Regions from separate parts of the Enterobacter sp. LM3 genome, predicted to be linked through region 3. Evidence: predicted binding sites of a transcription regulator. Region 3 holds the regulator's gene; each other region holds the start of a gene.
What was found. The regulator PurR, encoded in region 3, represses purine synthesis genes. The targets are predictions, from matches to a motif close to CANGCAAACGTTTGCNTG.
Positions count from the first base shown of each region.

Region 1: cvpA (colicin V production protein) is a predicted target of PurR. The motif match lies at 1,792-1,809, and genes of this name have one in related genera.
Region 2: purT (formate-dependent phosphoribosylglycinamide formyltransferase) is a predicted target of PurR. The motif match lies at 2,470-2,487, and genes of this name have one in related genera.

Region 1 covers NZ_JBJURN010000004.1:104,310-109,954, reverse strand. The annotation lists gene folC (bifunctional tetrahydrofolate synthase/dihydrofolate synthase) at 1-1,008, shown strand, start outside; gene dedD (cell division protein DedD) at 998-1,699, shown strand; gene cvpA (colicin V production protein) at 1,865-2,353, shown strand; gene purF (amidophosphoribosyltransferase) at 2,390-3,907, shown strand; gene ACJ9N4_RS06550 (UbiX family flavin prenyltransferase) at 3,997-4,566, shown strand; gene argT (lysine/arginine/ornithine ABC transporter substrate-binding protein ArgT) at 4,857-5,639, shown strand.
Region 2 covers NZ_JBJURN010000002.1:68,391-74,035, reverse strand. The annotation lists gene edd (phosphogluconate dehydratase) at 1-535, shown strand, start outside; gene kdgA (bifunctional 4-hydroxy-2-oxoglutarate aldolase/2-dehydro-3-deoxy-phosphogluconate aldolase) at 575-1,216, shown strand; gene purT (formate-dependent phosphoribosylglycinamide formyltransferase) at 1,258-2,436, opposite strand; gene ptrB (oligopeptidase B) at 2,632-4,692, shown strand; gene exoX (exodeoxyribonuclease X) at 4,689-5,351, opposite strand; gene ACJ9N4_RS02435 (carbon-nitrogen hydrolase family protein) at 5,376-5,645, opposite strand, start outside.
Region 3 covers NZ_JBJURN010000006.1:98,699-104,343, reverse strand. The annotation lists gene sodB (superoxide dismutase [Fe]) at 1-162, shown strand, start outside; gene ACJ9N4_RS09385 (MFS transporter) at 200-1,366, opposite strand; gene ACJ9N4_RS09380 (YnhF family membrane protein) at 1,531-1,620, opposite strand; gene purR (HTH-type transcriptional repressor PurR) at 1,919-2,944, shown strand; gene punR (DNA-binding transcriptional activator PunR) at 2,962-3,873, opposite strand; gene punC (purine nucleoside transporter PunC) at 3,989-5,188, shown strand; gene cfa (cyclopropane fatty acyl phospholipid synthase) at 5,488-5,645, shown strand, end outside.

The sequences.
Region 1 (5,645 bases), on a different contig from region 3:
CGTTATACCGAGCGTGTTCGCGTGCAAAATACTGAGCTGCCGGAGTCTGCACATACGGCGTCATTCGCAGAAATTGAAGCGGCGCGCGGTGAGATTTCATTAACCTATTTTGAATACGGTACGCTTTCAGCGCTGTGGCTGTTTAAACAGGCGCAGCTGGATGTGGTGATTCTGGAAGTGGGTCTCGGCGGGCGTCTTGATGCGACCAACATGGTGGATGCGGATGTCTCCGTTGTATCCAGTATCGCGCTGGATCATACCGACTGGCTGGGGCCAGACCGTGAAAGCATTGGCCGTGAGAAAGCCGGTATTTTCCGCACCGGTAAACCCGCCGTGGTCGGTGAGCCGGATATGCCACACACAATTGCTGAGGTGGCAAAAGAGAAGGGCGCGTTGCTGCTGCGCCGCAATGTTGACTGGCAATATGATGTTAACGCCAACGGCTGGCGCTTTACCGATGCCCAGGGTGTGCTGGACAACCTGCCGTTGCCGCAGGTGCCACTGCCTAACGCGGCGACCGCTCTGGCGGCGCTACGTGCAAGTTCGCTTGCGGTGAGCGAACAGGCAATCCGCGACGGCATTCAGAGCGCGGTTCTGCCGGGACGCTTCCAGATTGTCAGCGAATCACCACGTCTTATCCTGGATGTGGCGCATAACCCGCATGCGGCGGCATATCTCGCAGGGCGTCTCAAATCGTTACCAAAAACCGGGCGTGTACTGGCGGTTATCGGTATGCTTCATGATAAAGATATCGGCGGCACGCTGGCCTGCATGGAGAGTGTGGTCGATAGCTGGTATTGTGCTCCTCTGGAGGGGCCACGCGGCGCGACGGCTGAAGAGCTGATGGAACATCTCAGCAAAGGCGAAATCTACAATAGCGTGGCTCAGGCCTGGCATGCTGCAATGGCAGATGCTAAACCAGAAGATACCGTGCTGGTGTGTGGGTCGTTCCACACGGTGGCACATGTCATGGAAGCGATGGACGCGGGGAGAACCGGTGGCAAGTAAGTTTCAGAACCGTCTGACAGGAACGATTGTGCTGGTTGCGCTGGGGGTGATTATTCTCCCGGGTCTGCTCGACGGGCAGAAAAAGCATTACCAGGATGAATTTGCGGCAATCCCGCTGGTACCAAAACCGGGCGATCGCGACGAGCCAGATATGCTCCCGGCGGCGACACAGGCGCTTCCTGCTCAGCCGCCGGAAGGCGCAGCGGAAGAAGTGCGTGCGGGCGATGCCGCTGCACCGTCGCTCGATCCGTCTCGTCTGGCGGCAGGTAATAACAACGATATCGATCCTGTGCCCGCTCCGGTTGAACAGCCTAAACCGGTTGAAAAACCGAAACCGGTCGACAAACCGCAGCCGAAAGCACAGCGTGATAAAACCACCGAGCAGCTGGCTGCCGCAGCAGAGACGCCACCTCCGGCAAAACCGGCCCAGCAGGAGGCTGCACCCGCAGGTAAAGCCTACGTTGTGCAGCTTGGTGCGCTGAAAAATGCTGATAAAGTCAACGAGGTCGTGGGTAAGCTGCGTGGCGCGGGGTATCGTGTTTACACTTCACCTTCCACACCGGTGCAGGGTAAAATTACCCGTATCCTCGTGGGGCCGGAAGCCTCTAAAGATAAGCTGAAAGGTTCGCTTGGCGAGCTGAAGCAGATCTCCGGTCTGAGCGGTGTGGTGATGAACTACAGCGTGAACTGAGGTTAAGGAAGGCGTCCACAGAGACGCAAAAAGCCAGTGGCGTTGAGTATTTTTTCAGCGCCTTTTTTATTTACGCGCGGGAAGGAAATCCCTACGCAAACGTTTTCTTTTTCTGTTAGAATTCGCCCCGAACTGGATGACAGGGCGTTAAATCGTGGGACACATATGGTCTGGATTGATTACGCCATCATTGCGGTGATTGGTTTTTCCTGTCTGGTTAGCCTGATCCGTGGCTTTGTTCGTGAAGCGTTATCGCTGGTGACATGGGGTTGTGCTTTCTTTGTTGCCAGTCATTACTACACTTACCTGTCTGTCTGGTTCACGGGCTTTGAAGATGAACTGGTCCGAAATGGAATCGCCATCGCGGTGCTGTTTATCGCGACGCTGATTGTTGGCGCTATCGTGAATTACGTGATAAGTCAGCTGGTCGAGAAAACCGGTCTGTCAGGAACGGACAGGGTGCTCGGGATCTGTTTCGGGGCGTTGCGAGGCGTGCTGATTGTGGCCGCGATACTGTTCTTCCTGGATACCTTCACCGGTTTTGCAAAAAGTGAAGACTGGCAGAAATCGCAGCTCATTCCAGAGTTCAGCTTCATCATCAGATGGTTCTTTGACTATCTGCAAAGCTCGTCGAGTTTCTTGCCCAGAGCCTAGTGTGCTCTGAGATGTGGCTTAACGAGGAAAAGACGAATGTGCGGTATTGTCGGTATCGCCGGTTTCATGCCGGTAAACCAGTCTATTTATGACGCGTTAACGGTGCTTCAGCACCGTGGGCAGGATGCTGCGGGTATCATCACCATTGATGCAAACAACTGCTTCCGTTTACGTAAGGCGAATGGCCTGGTAAACGATGTGTTTGAAGCCCGCCATATGCAGCGTCTGCAAGGTAATATGGGGATTGGTCACGTTCGTTACCCTACTGCTGGCAGTTCCAGCGCCTCTGAGGCTCAGCCTTTCTACGTTAACTCTCCGTATGGCATCACGCTTGCCCACAATGGCAACCTGACTAACGCTCACGAGCTGCGCAGAAAGCTGTTTGAAGAGAAACGTCGCCACATTAACACCACGTCTGATTCTGAAATCCTGCTCAATATCTTTGCCAGTGAGCTGGATAACTTCCGTCACTATCCGCTGGAAGCAGACAACATTTTTGCTGCCGTTGCTGCGACTAACCGTCAGATCCGTGGTGCCTACGCCTGCGTGGCGATGATTATCGGTCACGGCATGGTAGCTTTCCGCGATCCAAACGGTATTCGTCCTCTGGTGCTCGGTAAGCGCGACCTCGGTGACGGCCGTACTGAATATATGGTTGCCTCTGAAAGCGTGGCACTGGATACCCTGGGCTTTGAATTCCTGCGTGACGTCGCGCCAGGCGAAGCGGTCTACATCACTGAGAAGGGCCAGCTGTTTACCCGCCAGTGTGCCGATAACCCGGTCAGCAACCCATGCCTGTTCGAATACGTCTACTTCGCTCGTCCGGACTCGTTTATCGACAAGATCTCCGTCTATAGCGCGCGTGTAAACATGGGCACCAAACTGGGCGAGAAGATTGCCCGCGAATGGGACGATCTGGATATCGACGTGGTTATTCCTATCCCGGAAACTTCCTGCGATATCGCGCTGGAAATCGCCCGTATTCTGGATAAGCCATACCGTCAGGGCTTCGTGAAAAACCGCTACGTTGGCCGTACCTTTATCATGCCGGGCCAGCAGCTACGCCGTAAGTCCGTGCGTCGTAAACTGAACGCCAACCGTGCAGAATTCCGCGACAAGAACGTGCTGCTGGTGGACGACTCCATCGTGCGCGGCACGACTTCTGAGCAGATTATCGAGATGGCACGTGAAGCCGGTGCGAAGAAAGTGTACCTGGCCTCCGCAGCGCCGGAAATTCGTTTCCCGAACGTGTATGGCATTGATATGCCAACGGCTAACGAGCTGATTGCGCATGGCCGTGAAGTGGATGAAATTCGCCAAATCATCGGTGCAGATGGCCTGATTTTCCAGGATCTGAACGATCTGATCGACGCGGTGCGTGCCGAGAACCCGGATATTCAGCAGTTCGAATGCTCCGTGTTTAACGGTATTTACGTGACCAAAGACGTTGACCAGCAGTATCTCGACTATCTGGATTCGCTGCGTAACGACGATGCAAAAGCCGTTCAGCTGCAAAACGATCTTGAAAGCTTAGAGATGCACAACGAAGGCTAATGCCTTTGCAAGTGAGGGCTAATGCCCTCACTTGCAACTCCCCGGAAAATCCTGCACAGTCAGCCCTGAAATCAGCAAGGGCAAAAATCATGAAACGACTCATTGTAGGGATCAGCGGTGCCAGCGGCGCGATTTACGGCGTACGTCTGTTGCAGGTACTGCGTGACGTAGCAGAAGTGGAAACGCATCTGGTGATGAGCCAGGCGGCACGTCAGACGCTCTCCCTCGAAACCGATTTTTCCCTGCGCGATGTTCAGTCTCTGGCCGATGTGGTACACGATGCCCGTGATATCGCCGCCAGCATCTCCTCTGGCTCGTTTAAAACGGCCGGCATGGTGATCCTGCCCTGTTCCATCAAAACGCTCTCCGGCATTGTCAACAGCTATACCGACACGCTGGTAACACGCGCGGCAGATGTGGTGCTGAAAGAGCGTCGCCCGCTGGTGTTGTGCGTGCGGGAAACGCCGCTGCACCTGGGACACCTGCGCTTAATGACTCAGGCCGCCGAGCTGGGCGCGGTGATCATGCCGCCGGTACCGGCGTTCTATCACCGTCCGCAAACGCTGGATGAGGTGATTAACCAGACCGTTAACCGCGTGCTGGATCAGTTTGATATCGACCTGCCGGAAGACCTCTTTACCCGCTGGCAGGGAGCCTGATTTTGTGCACAATGTGAGTGCATGAAAAAACAAGTTGCCCTGTTTCAGGGCAAAACTGCAACCGCGATCATATCCTCGACATTTAATTCGCTTTTTCCCTTTTTCTCTTTCCGGTTCGTTCGGTAGACCTGCTATCTTTCACCATTAAGGCAATATCGCAACGTTTTATTAACATATTTAACGTCGATTTTTTGACCAGACGGCAATGTGGCATAAGACCTGCAAGAGAAGCCTGCAACACAACACACAACACAATACATAATAAAATCACGGTACTTGAGGGTAAATGTATGAAGAAGACGGTTCTGGCTCTGTCTTTGCTCGTGGGGTTAAGTGCAGCAGCAGGTAGCTATGCAGCACTTCCACAGACAGTTCGTATCGGTACAGACGCAACTTATGCGCCATTCTCTTCCAAAGATGCAAAAGGCGATTTCGTTGGGTTTGATATCGATCTGGGAAATGAGATGTGCAAACGCATTGCGGTAAAATGCACATGGGTGGGCAGTGACTTTGACGCATTAATCCCGTCGCTGAAAGCCAAAAAAATCGACGCCATTATCTCTTCTCTCTCCATCACCGAAAAACGTCAGCAGGAGATTGCCTTCTCTGACAAACTCTACGCGGCAGATTCTCGTCTGATTGCTGTAAAAGGCTCTCCGATTAAGCCAACCATCGACTCGCTGAAAGGCAAGCATGTGGGCGTTCTCCAGGGGTCTACCCAGGAAGGTTATGCCAACGCAAACTGGCGTGAGAAGGGTGTAGATGTGGTGGCTTACCAGAACCAGGATCTGATTTACTCTGACCTGGCCGCAGGCCGTCTGGATGCCGCGTTCCAGGATGAAGTTGCCGCGAGCGAAGGCTTCCTGAAACAGCCAGCAGGCAAAGACTATGCCTTTGCTGGCCCGTCCGTGAAAGACAAAAAATACTTTGGTGACGGCACCGGTATTGGCCTGCGTAAAGACGATACCGAGTTGAAAGCCGCCTTTGACAAAGCCTTTACTGAGCTGCGCAAAGACGGTACCTACAACAAACTGGCGAAGAAATACTTCGACTTCAACGTATACGGTGACTAATCGTTA
Region 2 (5,645 bases), on a different contig from region 3:
CCTGGGTCGTGCAGTAATGAAAACGTCTGCCGTACCGGAAGAGAATCAGATTATCGAAGCGCCGGCGGTGGTGTTTGAAAGCCAGCACGACGTGTTACCAGCCTTTGACGCTGGCCTGCTCGACAAAGATTGCGTGGTGGTGGTGCGCCACCAGGGGCCAAAAGCCAACGGGATGCCAGAATTGCATAAACTTATGCCGCCACTTGGTGTATTATTGGACCGCTGTTTCAAAATTGCGTTGGTGACCGATGGACGCCTTTCTGGGGCATCAGGTAAAGTGCCTTCAGCGATCCACGTGACCCCTGAAGCTTACGACGGCGGCCTGCTGGCGAAAGTTCGCGATGGCGACATGATCCGCGTCAACGGTCAGACAGGCGAGTTAACCCTGCTGGTGGATGAAGCAGAGCTGGCAGCACGTAAGCCACATATTCCTGACCTTAGCGCGTCGCGTGTGGGTACCGGACGCGAAATGTTTAGTGCGCTGCGTGAGAAACTCTCCGGCGCGGAGCAGGGCGCAACCTGTATTACGTTTTAAGACGACTTGATTTTATCGATCTGGCGAGAGAAAACTCTGATGAAAAACTGGAAAACAAGTGCAGAAGCAATCCTGACCACTGGCCCTGTCGTGCCGGTTATTGTGGTAAATAAACTGGAGCACGCTGTACCGATGGCGAAAGCGCTGGTTGCAGGTGGGGTTCGCGTTCTGGAAGTGACTCTGCGTACCGCCTGTGCGATGGACGCTATCCGCGCTATCGCCAAAGAAGTACCGGACGCGATCATCGGTGCGGGGACTGTTCTGAACGCGCAGCAGCTGGCTGAAGTGACCGAAGCAGGCGCACAGTTCGCGATCAGCCCGGGTCTGACGGAGCCTCTGCTGAAAGCCGCAACCGAAGGTTCTATTCCGCTGATCCCTGGTATCAGCACCGTGTCTGAACTGATGCTGGGCATGGACTACGGTCTGAAAGAGTTCAAATTCTTCCCGGCAGAAGCGAACGGCGGCACCAAAGCGCTGCAGGCCATTGCCGGTCCATTCTCTCAGGTTCGTTTCTGCCCAACCGGCGGTATCTCTCCGGCGAACTACCGTGACTACCTGGCGCTGAAAAGCGTGCTGTGCATCGGTGGTTCATGGCTGGTTCCGGCTGACGCGCTGGAAGCCGGTGACTGGGATCGCATTACGAAACTGGCTCGTGAAGCAGTTGAAGGTGCTAAGCAGTAAGCGTGTAGTCGAATGAAAAACGGGCCTTCTGGCCCGTTTTTTTATCCTGCTACGTTGACATTCGCGGCGGCCGTTTTGGCTCTTGCCACGGCATCATCTATATTCTCACCCGTCGCTAACGCCACGCCAAGACGACGTGAACCGTCGATTTCCGGTTTACCGAACAACCTGACCTGCAAACCTGCGCCGACGGTACTTTCAACGTTATCGAAGGTGACGTTCTGGCTGGTCAAGTGCGGCAGGATCACCGCCGATGCCGCCGGGCCGTACTGACGAATACCACCGACAGGCAGGCCGAGGAAGGCACGCACATGCAGGGCGAACTCAGAGAGATCCTGTGAGATCAGGGTCACCATGCCAGTATCGTGCGGGCGAGGGGAGACTTCACTGAAAATGACCTCATCACCGCGGACAAACAGCTCCACACCGAACAGGCCGTAACCGCCCAGCGCCAGCACCGTCTTACGGGCTATTTCCTGCGCACGTTCCAGGGCCAGAGGACTCATCTGCTGCGGCTGCCAGGATTCACGATAATCGCCATCTTCCTGACGGTGACCAATCGGGTCGCAGAAATGAACGCCATCCACGGCGCTGACGGTGAGCAGGGTGATTTCGAAATCAAACTTAACCACACCTTCGACAATCACGCGCCCGGCACCGGCGCGGCCACCCTGTTGCGCATAGTCCCAGGCCTTATCCAGCGTGCTACTGTCGCGGATAAAGCTTTGCCCTTTACCGGAGGAGCTCATTACCGGCTTAATGATGCACGGGTAGCCAATCTCGTTGACGGCCTGAAGGAATTCGGCTTTGTTACCAGCAAAACGGTAGCTGGAGGTGGGGAGTTGCAGCTCTTCAGCCGCCAGACGGCGAATACCTTCACGGTTCATGGTCAGCTTCGCCGCTTTTGCACAGGGCACTACGCGTTGACCTTCCTGCTCAAGGGCAATCAGCATATCGGTAGCAATGGCTTCGATTTCCGGTACCACGAAATCCGGTTTTTCTTTGGTAATCAGGGCGTGCAGGGCGTCGCCATCCAGCATGTTAATCACATGAGCGCGGTGGGCTACGTGCATCGCAGGGGCATCTGCATAACGATCAACCGCGATGACTTCAACGCCTAAGCGCTGGCACTCAATGGCAACCTCTTTTCCCAGTTCTCCCGATCCTAGCAGCATTACGCGCGTCGCTGCAGGTCGCAGCGCGGTTCCTAAACGAGTCATAACAATCCCCCTGAAAAAGTTGCGCGCAGTATAAACGAAAACGTTTGCGTCTGTCTTGTTCCGGGAGCCGGGAGACCGGTAAGAAATTTAGCCAGCCAGAGAATGCGTCTTTCTGCGAGTGGAGGCCATGTTTCGCTTGCATGATGTGTGTGTTTTGCCAACCTTATAGGGTGTGAAACTCAAAAGAAACATGACATGCCACCGAAAGCCCGACGTACGCCCTATGCGATCACCACGCATGGCGATACACGTATAGATAACTATTACTGGCTGCGGGACGATTCGCGCGCTCAGCCAGATGTGCTCGACTATCTGCACCAGGAAAATGAGTATGGCCGGAAGGTCATGTCCAGCCAGCAGGCGCTGCAGGATCAACTGCTGAGTGAGATGGTGCAACGCATCCCCCAGCGCGACATTTCTGCGCCCTGGACCAAAAATGGCTACCGTTACCGCCACCGCTATGACCCCGGCAATGAATATCCTGTCTATCAGCGACAGCCGGTGTTAAGTGCCGAGTGGGATGACTGGGAAACCCTGCTTGACGCTAACCAGCGCGCGGCCCACAGCGAGTTTTATACACTGGGTGGCATGTCTGTCTCACCTGATAACGCCATTATGGCGCTGGCGGAAGATTACCTCTCTCGCCGCCAGTACGGACTGCGTTTCCGTAACCTGGAGACGGGGAACTGGTATCCAGAAACGCTGGAGAATGTCTCACCGGATTTTGTCTGGGCGAACGACTCTGAAACGGTCTATTACGTCAAAAAGCATGCTTTGACCTTACTGCCCTGGCAGGTATGGCGTCACACCGTGGGCACGGCTTCCTCTGATGATGAACTGGTGTATGAAGAGAAAGACGATACGTTTTACGTTAGCCTGCATAAAACCTCGTCGCGCCGCTACGTCATCATTTCGCTCGCCAGCGCGACCACCTCTGAAGTCTTGCTGCTGGATGCCGAACTGCCCGATGCGCAGCCGCTCTGTTTTCTGCCGCGTCGCAAAGATCATGAGTACAGCCTGGATCACTTCCAGCACAGCTTTTATTTGCGTTCTAACCGTGAAGGCAAAAACTTTGGCCTCTATAAGACCAAAGTACGTGATGAGCACAAATGGGAGGTCTTAATTCCCGCCCGGGAACAGGTGATGCTCGAAGGATTTACGCTCTTCACCGACTGGCTGGTGGTGGAGGAGCGTCAGCGGGGGCTGACCAGCCTGCGACAAATTAACCGCAAAACGCATGAAGTGGTGGGGATTGCGTTCGACGATCCGGCCTATGTAACGTGGATTGGTTTTAACCCCGAACCGGAATCATCGCGGCTGCGCTACGGCTACTCATCGATGACCACGCCAGACACATTGTTTGAACTGGATATGGACACCGGGCAGCGGCAGGTGATTAAACAGGTGGAAGTGACGGGTTTCGACGCGGAGAAATACCGCAGTGAACACCTGTGGGTAATCGCCCGCGATGGAGTGGAGGTACCGGTGTCACTGGTGTACCGGAAGGAACATTTCCGGAAAGGTAAAAATCCGATCCTGGTATACGGCTACGGATCCTACGGCTCCAGTATGGACGCGGACTTCAGCAGCAGCAGGCTGAGCCTGCTCGATCGTGGGTTTGTTTTTGCTATCGCCCATGTGCGCGGCGGTGGGGAACTGGGTCACCACTGGTATGAAGACGGTAAGTTCCTGAAAAAGAAAAATACCTTCAATGATTATCTCGATGTTTGTGATGCGTTGGTGGATCAAGGTTATGGCGATCCGACGCTCTGCTTTGGTATGGGCGGCAGTGCCGGTGGGATGCTGATGGGGGCGGTCATTAATCAGCGTCCTGAACGCTTCAAAGGCATTGTGGCGCAGGTTCCTTTTGTGGATGTGGTGACCACCATGCTGGATGAATCCATTCCGTTAACGACGGGTGAATTCGAGGAGTGGGGTAATCCGCAGGACGATGTGTATTATCGCTATATGAAAACGTACAGCCCTTATGACAACGTAGAGGCGAAAGCCTACCCGCATTTGCTGGTGACCACTGGCCTGCATGATTCGCAAGTGCAATATTGGGAACCCGCGAAATGGGTAGCAAAACTCCGTGAACTGAAAACCGACGATAACCTGTTGCTATTGTGCACGGATATGGATTCCGGACACGGGGGAAAATCGGGGCGGTTTAAATCCTACGAAGGGGTTGCGCTGGAGTATGCCTTCCTGATTGGCCTGGCGCAGGATACGCTGCCAGGCCGTGCCGAACGTTAGGCGTCGCCCAGATAGTGCTTCAGCGTTAAGCGGAGCTCCGGGCTCATTTTGTCCAGGTTGTTGTACAGCCAGCGCAAATAGCCCGGATCTTTATCTGCGATATCGGAAACCGCTTTGCCGCGGTATTTACCAAAGGTAAAGGTCGTCAACAATGCGGGACGTCCGGTAATCGTGGCCATATCATCCGGCGTCCAGCCAGATGTATTCATGATGTCAATCAGCAGCGCGGCGGTGATATAGCAGTCGTACAGGGCGCGGTGGTGATGTAACCCTTCCGGCGTTCTGACGCTGAGCTTGCGGGATTTATACAGCGCCATGTTGCTGTATTTGATCCCTGGCCACAGGCGGCGCGCCAGCTTCATGGTGCAGATCCACTCCCCGGGCATTTCCGGCAATACCCGGCGGTCAAAACTGGCGTTATGCGCAACATACCACGGGCTACCGTAATAGTGGGGAATGACCTCTTCAATCCACGGCTTGTCTGCCACCATCGACTCCGTAATACGGTGGATGGCCATCGCCTGCGGACTAATTGGACGGTCCGGACGCACCAGGTGGCTCATAGGGTTGACTATCTTTCCGTCAACAACGTCGACAGAGGCCACTTCCACTATTCCGCCCTGGAGATCGCAAGTTTCGGTATCGATGACGCGCAGCATTGATCGCTCCTGACCATAAAACGCTTAGCCTAATGGAATGATATCGCCTTGCCAACCCTGTCGGCCCAGAGAGCCGGTTAATAACAGCTCGCCTTTATCCGCACGCACGATCAACTGACCTTTTTCATCCCACAGTGCGCTACCGCTACGGGCATTGGCCATTAACACCGCGATGGCATACTTATGTGCAAAGCGCTGCAGCATACTGATGGACTGCCGCCAGCGGTTTTCCCCCACGGCCTGACAGCTGGTAAACAAGGTTGCCTGAGGGTCAAGATTCGGGGAGTCTGACTG
Region 3 (5,645 bases):
AACGCAGGCACGCCACTGACCACCAGCGCAACGCCGCTGATGACCGTGGATGTGTGGGAACACGCTTACTACATCGACTACCGCAACGCGCGTCCTAACTATCTGGAGCACTTCTGGGCACTGGCTAACTGGGACTTTGTGGCGAAGAACTTCGCTGCATAAGAGATACGCAGAAGGGTTCGCCCTTCTGCGTTTTTGTTTATTCTGCGACGCAGGCCGTTTCAGGTTGTTTACGACCTGACATCATCACTAACAGCAGGCCCAGTGCGGCAATGATTGCCCCCATCACCGGCACAAAGCTGTAACCCAGCCCACCTGAAATCACGGCCCCACCGGCCGCCGCTCCCAGCGCATTACCCAGGTTGAATGCCCCGATATTGACGGAAGACGAAAGACCCGGTGCTTCATGGGCGACACGCATCACGCGCATCTGCAGCGGAGGAACCACGGCAAACGTTGCCGCACCCCATACCACCATCGCAATAGCTGCCCCCAGCTCGTTACGCGCCAACCACGGGATCGCCACCATGATGACTATCAGCAGAGTTAAAAAGCCTTTCAGCGTTCCATTCACCGAACGATCGGCCAGTTTCCCGCCGAGATAGTTGCCGATGGAAAAGCCCACGCCGATCAACACCAGCATCGCGGTAATAAAGACCGGCGCTGCGTGGGTGATATCATGTAGCACCGGGGAAATATAGGTGTAGAGGGTGAACATCGCCCCGGCCCCCAGCACAGTGGTCAGCAGCGCGGAAAGTACCTGAGGGCGCATCAGCACCGCCAGCTCTTTGCGTACTTCAGGGCGTTCACCGACACTGCCTTTTGGCAGGGAGAAGAACAGCGCCACCATCGCGACCACCCCCAACGCAGCGGTGGCGAGGAAAGACATACGCCAGCCAATCACTTCTCCCAGCCAGGTGGCAGCAGGCACGCCACCAATATTGGCGATCGTCAGCCCCATAAACATGGTTGCCACCGCGCTGGCTTGCTTGTGTTTTGGTACCACACTTGCCGCCACAACAGACCCCAGCCCAAAGAATGCGCCGTGGTTAAGACTGGTCAGGATCCGTGACAGCATCAGCGTGGTGTAATCCGGTGAAATGGCGGAGAGCACATTGCCCAGCGTAAAGATAGCCATCAGGAAAATCAGCGCATTGCGCCGGGCGCGATGCGAAAGCAGCAGCGTCATCAGCGGAGCCCCCACCATCACACCAATGGCATAAGCACTGATTAACATACCGGCCGCAGGGATAGAGACGTCCACGCCCCGGGCGATAACAGGCAGTAACCCCATTGGGGAGAATTCAGTGGTGCCAATCCCGAAAGCGCCAATCGCCAGGGCCAGCAGAGGAAAATTGATTTTCATGAGTCAACTCCGGATGCCGTGTCATCACGCGACACAGAACAAAGAAGTCAAAAGCATGACATCAATCACAAAAAATGAGAAGTTAACAAATTGGCAAAAGATTTTTGCCAGAGGAGTAACAATCGGGAGATCCGGAGGGCGAGTACACTCTCCCTCCGCGTAAATCAGTGCAATGCAGCAGTCAGACCGCCAGCCACAATCAAAGCCAGCACAATAACGGTGGTCACCAGTGAAAACTTCAGATCGGAACTCATCAATTTTTCTCCTTTTAATCCCCACACGGAAAGTGAGCTTGCTCATTTTTACACAGTTTACATCAAAAATCTTCCTGGATTTAAACTGATAACCACTTTTGCTCTTCCCCTTTTCATCAAGATAGGACAAAATTCCACGCTAAATTTATTAGCGTACCGGCCATTGACCCCCTCCTGACGTCCCGTGTCGTTTTCCTGGCGTGCCGCAATTCAAAAGTTGCGAGATAAGGGTGAGAGAAGGCAAACGTTTACCTTCCAGTTTTTCAGGAGCTTAGGATATGGTCTGGAGTGACATTTAATGGCAACAATTAAAGACGTAGCAAAACGCGCAAACGTTTCCACTACAACCGTATCACATGTAATTAACAAAACCCGCTTTGTTGCGGAAGAGACGCGTAATGCCGTTTGGGCAGCCATCAAAGAACTGCACTACTCACCAAGTGCGGTGGCTCGCAGCCTCAAGGTTAATCACACCAAATCCATTGGTTTGCTGGCCACCAGCAGTGAAGCGGCCTATTTTGCCGAGATCATTGAAGCGGTAGAGAAAAACTGTTTCCAGAAAGGCTACACCCTGATTCTGGGCAACGCATGGAACAGCATTGAAAAACAGCGTGCCTACCTGTCGATGATGGCACAAAAGCGCGTGGATGGCCTTCTGGTGATGTGTTCCGAATACCCGGAGTCTGTTCTTTCCATGCTGGAAGAGTACCGCCATATTCCGATGGTGGTCATGGACTGGGGTGAAGCGCGCGCCGATTTCACCGATTCCGTCATCGATAACGCCTTTGAAGGTGGTTATATGGCAGGTCGTTATCTGGTCGAGCGCGGCCACCGCGAGATTGGCGTGATCCCGGGTCCGCTTGAGCGCAATACCGGTGCCGGTCGTCTGGCGGGCTTTATGAAAGCGATGGAAGAAGCGCTGATCACCGTACCGGAAAACTGGATTGTGCAGGGCGACTTTGAGCCGGAATCCGGTTATCGCGCCATGCAGCAGATTGTCTCCCAACAGCACCGCCCCACCGCCGTCTTCTGTGGCGGGGACATCATGGCGATGGGCGCACTCTGTGCGGCGGATGAGCTGGGTCTGCGCGTGCCGCAGGATATTTCTGTGATCGGGTATGACAACGTGCGTAACTCGCGCTTCTTCACCCCGGCGCTGACCACCATTCACCAGCCGAAAGACTCACTGGGTGAAACGGCCTTCAATATGCTGATGGACAGGATCGTCAGCAAGCGCGAAGAGTCACAGTCCATTGAAGTTCACCCGCGTCTCATCGAACGTCGTTCCGTTGCGGATGGTCCATTCCGCGACTACCGTCGTTAATCGCCATACGGAGCCAGCTAAGCTGGCTCCCGTAGCCACTCCCGGTTCAGCGTTTCACTGTCTCCCAGATAATCCAGTAGCCAGGCCATCGCGGGCGATACATCGTTTTGTTGCCAGGTCAGACAGCAGGCCGCATCCGGGAACGGATTCTCCAGCGTCAGCGCAACCCATTCGCCGGTGTCGATCCTCGGACGGGCAAAATGGACAGGCACCATCCCCACGCACAGCCCGGCGCTGAGACAGGTCGCAGAAGATGCCCAGTCCGGCGCAACCACCCGTCGCTGGTTATCCAGCAGCCAGGTAATACGCTTGGGTAGCGAACGCGAGGTATCTTCCAGCACCAGCGACGGCCAGTTGCGTAGTGTATCGTCACTCAGCGGCCCCTCCATTGCTGCCAGCGGGTGATCGCTGGCCACCACACATTTCCAGCTCAGCATCCCCATATCGCGAAACGCATAGCGCCCCCCAACGGGGATTGCCTGGGTCGCGCCAATCGCCATCTCTACCCTGCCGTCCGCCAGCGCATCCCAGACACCGTTGAACACCTCCTGCGACACGCGCAGCTCGACATCCGAGAAATGGCGATAAAAATCAACAACCATCTGCCGGGTACGTTCGGGTTTGACGATGTTATCCACGGCAATGGAAAGATGCCCTCGCCAGCCGTTGGCTATCTGCTGACACTGTTCACGGGTGATCTGCATTTTTTTGATAACAGAACGCCCTTCTTTCAAAAACCACGCTCCTGCGGGCGTTAATTCCACATCGCGATGACGCCGCTCAAACAGCGGTACTGCCAGCCACTCCTCCAGCTGACGCACCGTATAGCTGATCGCCGACGGGACACGGTGCAGCTCCTGCGCTGCACCACTAAAGCTGCCGTTGCGTGCGACAGCATCCACGACTTCAAGAGAATAATCTGACCACATTTTCTGCCTGCAAAAAATTTGAATGCACCCGCCAAATATTAGCGTTTCACAAGCCGGTTTGCACTCCCTACACTCTGCGCCAACATACCCCTGCCTCCTTAAAGAGAATAAAACCATGCAACCCAGGAAAGGATTTTTAGTCTGGCTCGGCGGCTTAAGCGTGCTGGGCTTTTTAGCCACCGATATGTACCTGCCCGCTTTCGCCGCGATGCAGGAAGATTTACAAACGCCAGCTGCAGCCATCAGCGCCAGCCTGAGTCTGTTCCTCGCCGGTTTTGCCTTCGCACAGCTGCTCTGGGGGCCGCTCTCCGACCGCTTCGGCCGTAAACCTGTGTTGTTACTGGGTCTGGCTATTTTTGCCGTGGGCTGTCTGGGCATGTTATGGGTACGCGATGCGGCCTGGCTGCTGGTGTTGCGCTTTGTTCAGGCTGTCGGCGTCTGCGCCGCTGCCGTGACCTGGCAGGCGCTGGTGACTGACTATTACCCGGCGTCACGCACCAACCGCATTTTCGCCACCATTATGCCGCTGGTGGGCCTCTCACCGGCACTCGCCCCGCTGCTGGGCAGCTGGATCCTGGCGCATTTCGACTGGCAGGCGATCTTCGCCACGCTGTTTGCCATTACTCTGGTGTTGATGCTGCCGGCATTCGCCCTCAAACCTGCACATAAAAAAGAGACGCATACCGGGGCAAAACCCATTACGTTTATTTCGTTACTGCGCACCAAAGCCTACCGTGGAAACGTACTGATTTACGCCGCCTGTTCCGCGAGCTTCTTCGCCTGGCTGACCGGTTCACCGTTTATTCTGCACGATATGGGGTATAGCCCGGCCGCCATCGGTCTGAGCTATGTTCCGCAAACTATCGCCTTCCTGGTCGGTGGCTACGGTTGTCGCGCCGCGCTGCAAAAATGGGAGGGTCAGCAAATGCTGCCCTGGTTACTGGGTCTGTATGCATTAAGCGTGATAGGTACCTGGTCTGTTGGCTTTATCCCACACGTTGGTCTGGCCGAAATTTTGATTCCATTCTGTGTAATGGCGGTCGCTAACGGTGCTATTTACCCTATCGTCGTGGCGCAGGCGTTACGTCCGTTCCCACAGGCGACAGGGCGTGCAGCTGCGCTGCAAAACACCCTGCAACTGGGTTTGTGCTTCCTGGCAAGCCTGGTGGTTTCTGCACTGATTGCCACGCCGCTGTTGACCACCACCAGCGTGATGCTGGTTACCGTTGCGCTGGCCGCCATTGGCTATCGTATGCAGTCATCAGCACAACGTGAGCAGAATGACAGCACTCAGGCGGAAACCACACATGCATAATCGCACCCGAAATTATGTTGCATTTCAGTGATTAGGTTGCTAAGAATTTTTTATTGAATCACCAAATTTTGAGGCCTATACTAAATTTGGTTCGATTAAATACGATAAATATTAAGTGTTAACGGGAGCCGGAGTGCTCCCGTTTTACCAGGGAAGGCATTTCGGCAAGGGTTATCTCCCTTCCTCTGTTCTACGTCGGATACTAGCCTCGCGGTTAATTACCGTGAGATTTCTCACAAACCATAAAAAGCGTCTACGCTGTTTGAAGGTTCTGATCACAGCAAGGTGATGGAGAAGCTATGAGTTCATCGTGTATAGAAGAAGTCAACATTCCGGACGATAACTGGTCCCGGATCGTCAGTGAGCTGTTAGGCCGTGCAGGCATCACGATTAACGGATCGTCCCCTTCCGATCCGCAGGTTAAGCATCCCGATTTTTTTAAACGCGTATTGCAGGA